2 regions of the Paenibacillus filicis genome follow, and region 1 is predicted to be linked to the other one. Evidence: riboswitches for the same ligand, from Rfam matches in the RefSeq annotation. Region 1 holds a riboswitch; the other holds the start of a gene.
The links. Region 1 has a riboswitch for ZMP and ZTP ahead of rpiB (ribose 5-phosphate isomerase B). Riboswitches for the same ligand answer to the same signal wherever they lie in the genome.
Positions count from the first base shown of each region.

Region 1 (3,206 bases):
AATTCGATATTGTTGCGTTGACGGCCCAGCTCCAGGTTCATTGCCTCTACGATTTTCGGATCTTGTTTACGCAAAAAGTCCATGATAAAATTCCTCCCGCATTCGAATGTATGGTTGGTTATGATACGTACTAATCACAATGCTCTTCTGACGGCTGCTGCTCGGCCGCATACACGGCCCTCGCTCCGCCAATCAGCTTGGGCCGGGTTAAGGCAGCCTGTACATGCGCTTCCCCGATCTGCCGGACGGACGGCCTGAACGGCACCGCAACCCGCTTCAGATGCATGCCGATCAGCGTCCCCCCGATATCGATGCCCGCATGGGCCTGCACGGTCTCCACGACGACCGCATCCTGTAGGTGCTTGTAGGCGTAGGCGGCCATAGAGCCGCCGGCCTTCGGCACCGGCACGACGCTAACCTGCTCCAGTCCGTAACGCTGCATCGCCTCACGGTTAAGCACAAGCGCCCGGTTCAAGTGCTCGCAGCATTGGAACACAGGGTAGAAGCCTACCTCCTGCCGGACGGCGTCTACAGCAGCATACAGACTAACCGCTACCGCTTCGCTGCCGGAGGTGCCGATGTGACGGCCCAGCACTTCGCTTGTGCTTGTGCCGATGACCACGAGCTGGCCGGCTTCCAGCTGGCCAGCTGCTGCCAGCTCGCGCAGCACGGTCTCGGCCCCTTCACGGATCGCCTGCATGTCCAGGCTCGTTACTTGTCCGTCTGACCTGTTCTGCAAGGGCAGCTCTTCCATAGGCTCTCCTCCTTCACATAGACCTCTGCAAGGTCTGTTACGGATGAATCGCGTATTTATCTTCCAGCGCCTTCACTTTGCCGATACGGCCCAGGTGACGCTCTCCATTCGAAAATTCGGTTTCCAGCCAGATCTTGACGATCTCCTGGGCAACTCCTGGCCCGACAACGCGTTCACCCAGCGAAAGCACGTTCGAATCGTTATGCTCGCGCGTTGCCTTTGCCGAGAACAGATCGTTGACTAGCGCACAGCGGATGCCCGGGACCTTATTGGCAGCGATCGTCATGCCGATTCCCGTACCGCAGATCAGGATGCCTTTATCAGCGCCCCCTGACACAACCTCTTCACAAACCTTGAGGGCATAATCCGGGTAATCGACGGAATCCGCACAGTTGCAACCATAGTCGACGACCTCGTGACCGAGCGATTCAATAAACGGCTTCAGCTCATCCTTTAGCCGGTATCCCGCATGATCTGCGCCCATTGCAATTTTCATAGTTTTCTTTCGCCTCCTCGCTATTGTCGATCTCATTATAACCTAAAACCGCGACGGCAAAAACGAAAAAAGAGCATGACACACGCGGAATGCTCTCCACGAATGCTGCTCTTTGCCCAGGCGACCGGCCGTATGTCCCGATGCTCCATTGTGGTTGGTTCCACTCGTCGCCAGTTACACCGGGTCTTGTTCATTAATTTCATCATATCTGATTCTAGGATACGTGTAAAGCCCGAGTTTTCCAGGGGTACGATCTACTCGCTGACAAGCAGATTCGCATCCATCAGCTCTCCCGTTTAAGCTTGGCTGCCAGCAGGTGGAGGCATTGCTCAATCTCGTCCGCACTGCTCTGGTAATGCCGAATTGACCCGCCGAACGGATCTTCGATATCCGGGGAGCTCTGCTGCTGCTGCAGGGCAGACAAGCGGCGTCGTTCCTCATCGCCAATGGATTCTCCCAAGGCCTGCTTGAGCTGAAGCTCGCTGAGCAGGCTTTCCAGCTCCGCCAGCCTCTGTTCACCCTCCGGATCGGCTTGCACGTATTCCTTAAGTGTAAACACCTTGTCCACGGAAGCCGGATACAGCTGGATCGTATGCCGCTTATGGCTGGAGGTCATCGTCAGGACCAGATCGGACCATTCGACCAGCTGCTGCGACAGCGCCGTCGAGCCGGAGACCGGCTCGGCTCCCCTAGCCCGCAGCACGGAAGCCGCATGATCGGATATGGGCACTCCCTGGTAAGCCGCTACGCCCGCGGAGCGGATCTCCAAACCAGCCAGTCCCTCCCGGGCGGCGATGCTGCGCATGAGCCCTTCAGCCATGGGACTGCGGCACGTATTGCCTGTACAGACGAATAATAAACGTTTCATCATCTACTCCCCGCTTTCTTGGTGATGGACTCAGCCTTATTTGTATTTTACCTCATTTTCGCACAAATATGGATACCGCTCAGGCCTATAGCAAAAAATGGATGCCAAACCCCACTAAAATCACGCCTCCGAGCGCCTCGCCGTACTCACCTATCCAGCTCCCGACCCGTCGCCCGAGCAGCAAGCCCGCTACGGACATCAGCCCGCCCGCGGCGCCGAACATCAAGACGGTCAGCCACACATCGCCCGAGAACATCCCGAGGGAGATGCCGACCGAGAAGGAGTCCACACTCACACTGAAGGCAAGCAGCAGCATCCCCCATAGCGTGCTGGGGTTATAGCCTGCGGACTCTTCCTTGCGCAGTGTGTTGACCACCATATGGCCGCCAAGCAATAACAGCAGCACGCCTCCGCAAGCGGTCGCCACCTTGCCCAGCATCAGGCTGATATACCCGCCCATCCAGAGCCCTGCCAGGGGCATGAGCACATGAAATAGCGCGATAATGAAGCTGATCAAAGCAATGTCACGTTTGCGAATTCCGCGCATGCCGATACCCAGACCGAGCGATAAAGCATCTAGTCCGAGGGCTAGGGCCAGCAAGCCGATCGAAATGATCTGCCCCCACACCATCGGTGCTGCCACGTCCATGCCTCTCTACCTCCCTGTCCCACTCTTAACCAAGCTATGCGGGACAAGACGGAAACATGTCTTACTTCGCGGACAGGCCGGAGGCGGACGCAGGAGATGCCGAGCGGCTACACGGAGATGATGCGGTTGAAGAAGGATTCCTGCGTATCTACACGGAGATCACGCGCCCGGCGGCGGCCTTGCGCAGCCTGTTCATGACGGCTTCGCCGATGCCTTCCTCCGGGCAGGCCTCTGCCACGATGAAGGTCGACTCCGCTTCATCGAACGAGCGGAGTGCTCCGTACAGCCCGCGGGCGACCGACTCCAGGTCGCCTGTGCTCCCGCATACCGCGACGTAGTCCGCGGGCAGCGGCTCTGCGGCGTCCTGCCCCGCGGCGTGCTCCGGGGCGGCGCCAAGCAGCAGCGCTCCCGTACGCTCGCCGCGCGCGCGGGCTTCCTC
Region 1 is NZ_JBBPCC010000023.1:48-3,253, reverse strand. It holds gene WMW72_RS27595 (serine hydroxymethyltransferase) at 1-83, opposite strand, end outside; gene WMW72_RS27590 (TIGR01440 family protein) at 131-700, opposite strand; gene rpiB (ribose 5-phosphate isomerase B) at 792-1,250, opposite strand; ZMP/ZTP riboswitch at 1,358-1,438, opposite strand; gene WMW72_RS27580 (low molecular weight protein arginine phosphatase) at 1,534-2,121, opposite strand; gene WMW72_RS27575 (manganese efflux pump MntP) at 2,204-2,767, opposite strand; partial or broken gene WMW72_RS27570 (Sua5 family C-terminal domain-containing protein) at 2,916-3,206, opposite strand, start outside.

Region 2 (3,206 bases), on a different contig from region 1:
CTTGGCTGGCTCCTGATAATGATCAGCCCCTTATTCATGTTCCCGTTCAAGCTTATGACGGAAATCCGCTTGAAAACGAGAACGGCATCTATGGAAAAAACAGCTGCTTGAACAATTAGAGGCTGCTCAACATATCATTCATGCTCATAAGCCGGATCGCATAGTTATGTTCGGTGGGGACTGCTTGGTCGAACAAGCCCCATTTGCCTATTTAAACGAACGATACGGCGGGAATTTAGGGTTAGTTTGGATCGATGCACACACCGATTTAGGTAGAATTTTCGGGTATGACTACGGCCATACTTTGCCTCTTGGGAATCTGTTGGGAGAAGGCGATGCAGAGTTCGCCAAGCATGTGAACATCCCACTCAAACCTGAAAATGTCTTCTTCGCAGGATTAGATGTACAAACAGAGCTAGATACAGAAATCATTCAAAGACTAGGCCTTAGAACGGCTGGCACCCAAGAGTTAATGAAAAGTACTGAATCTATAAAAGATTGGATTAAACAAAGCAACATTGAGCACCTGGCCATTCATCTTGATCTAGATGTGCTTGATCCTAAGGAATTTCGCTCTTTATTATTCGCCAATCCTGATGCACATTATGATTTTTCCGCGGCTGGAACCATGCAAATGCCGGGGCTCCTTCATCTGATTAAAGAACTATCTGAAGAAGCAGATGTTGTTGGATTAGGTATTACGGAGCACATGCCGTGGGATTCTATAAACTTGAAGAAGCTGCTTGGAGAGATACCTATTTTGAATAAGTAAGGTCATACAGACAAAAGCCAGGATGACATCTCATCCCGGCCTTTTGCGGTACTAGCAACTATAACACAGCCTTCAACCCCATAAACCAAACGGCCATATACTGCTTGGTGATCTCCGTCATCTGGTCACGGTCGGAATGCGTCCGAATCATATCGAAATATCCTTCGAGAAAAGCGACGGCAACCGGTCTCGATACTTGCAGGCTTAAAGGGTTAGTTGGGTACTTGCGATTGTATTCATTTATATGGATGCCCATATGTTCGGCCAAATGATCGAAAAACTCGGCTTTGGCCCCCTCATACGCTGTGCCCGAGCTTCGGTATAACAAAATAAGCAGCCCTTCCCTATGCTCGTACACGAGCTCTGCAAAAATAGTACCGATCTTGTCGATGACGGCTCCTCCTTCGATCGGCTCTTTCTCATTCACTTGAATGAGCTGCAATAGCTGCTCATAAGCCGGCTTGACGACCGCCTCGAACAACGACTCTTTATTCGGGAAATAGCGATATAAATTACCGACGGCCACTCCGACTTTGCCCGCTATATCTTTCATCGATGTTTTGTCGAAGCCAAGCTCCAGGAACGTCTCTCCAGCGCGGCGTAAAATCGAATGACGAATTTCTTCCTTTAACACTTGCATATGATGAACCCCCATTCGCTAATCAAATCGTAGATAAATAAACAGCCTCTGTCAAGAACCTGGGCAATAACAACAACCATTGCAGCTTTCGATTGATATGACGGGCAGCTTCAAGTCCGTTAATAACGAATTATTATTCATTATTATGTGTTTCTTTGGCGATGTCTGCGCCAATAACGAGGGTGTTTTTTCATTCAATCCTCAAATTAATTCATTACAGGAATGGCTCCTATAAACAATAAAGAGATAATGGTGATTTTATCCATTATCTCTGCCCAGGCGTGCGGCGTTATAAATATGTGTTCCCTCGTGGTTCTCCACGTTTACGCCAGTCACATATATAGAATGAATGTAAAAATGTTCTCGTTATCGGGCGAGCATAGACATTCGGGCTGAATCTTTTGTACGCGGTAAGTCGTTTTAAGCTTGACGGATGATATGATCGGCCGTCCGGATGGCCAGAGCGACCGTTGACAACGTCGGATTCGCTGCAGATATGGAAGGCAACGCGCTGTTGTCCGCTACAAATAGACCGGATACGCCAAAGATCTCTCCATATGGATTCGCCGCTGCCGTCTGCGGATCGGTGCCAATCCGGCAGGTTCCCGAGAAATGTCTGGCACGTCCGGGATACAGAACACAAATCGGGGCTTTTAGAGTAACCCCCAGAACTTGAACAATATGCTTCACACTTTCCAAAGCTTGTCGAATCACTTTTTTATCGGTATCACTGTAAGAAAAATGCACTTGCAGCTCAGAAAGTCCAAGTTCGTCCTTTTTCAGAGGATCAAGCATCACGCAGTTGTCATAACGCGACTCGGTTTGTCCGGCTCCAAAAACAAAAAGTCCCAAATCTTTGAGTACCGGTTGCTCCTCAAATTTATAAACGTAATACTTGTCAAACCTTTGAAGTTCAACCTGGAACGGGGATTGATCCGACTCGGGGATGTATAGACTTAAATTGCCAAGGACTTCAGAGAATTGATCGCGTCTGACAAATCCATCTGCCCAGATCCCTGAATGTGCCGCAAGATAATGCCCTATCGCTCGATTTTGAATACCCGAATCAAGCAATATTCGCGGAGTTTCAAACGTACTAGCTGATATCACCACTTTTTTAGCTTTAAGCGCGAACTTTCTTTGATCTCGAGTGATGACCTCCACACCTACTGCCTGTTCATTGTCGATTAACACCTTGACTGCACGGGCATTCACAGCAATATCGACAGGTCTGCGGTTCAATGCACGAGCAAAAAAATGAATCGAGCTGAAAAAAACGTTGGAGTGGAGCATTCCATACTGTGAGGATGCCAAATCGACCGCCATCGGTCTGTAGGACGCATGGGCATATCCATTTTGCTGAAGACGTTGCAGCAAAACCTCCGAGAATGATGAACCTTTGGCAAAATCCGTATTCACATTCATGATTCGCTCCGCAATGGTGTAATAATCATTCATCTCTTGTATCGGAACCGGCCATTTTGCAATCTCGGTATTCAACATGCGCGGAGTCACTGCCCCCCAAAATAATGTCCCCCCGCCAAATACCAGTTTCTTGACGAAGCCTGAATATTTCGGTCCAATAGGTTTGTACTGCTTCTCAGCAAGCATATAACCTTGTTGGAAGTTGATCGTAGGCACATTTAAGACGTGAGTAGGCATGAAGAGATCCCCTGCTTCCACAACGCCGATCTTTTTCCCATTGTTTCCCCACTGCTCGGACAATCGCCAAAGAACGGCGCCGCCTCCTGCACCGCTGCCTATGATTAAAACGTCATATTCCGAGTCGGCCAT
Region 2 is NZ_JBBPCC010000007.1:149,856-153,061, reverse strand. It holds partial or broken gene WMW72_RS12985 (arginase family protein) at 1-772, shown strand, start outside; gene WMW72_RS12980 (TetR/AcrR family transcriptional regulator) at 831-1,412, opposite strand; ZMP/ZTP riboswitch at 1,679-1,758, opposite strand; gene WMW72_RS12975 (GMC oxidoreductase) at 1,833-3,206, opposite strand, start outside.
Region 2: linked by a shared signal. The riboswitch ahead of WMW72_RS12980 (TetR/AcrR family transcriptional regulator) and the one ahead of rpiB (ribose 5-phosphate isomerase B) in region 1 are both predicted to bind ZMP and ZTP.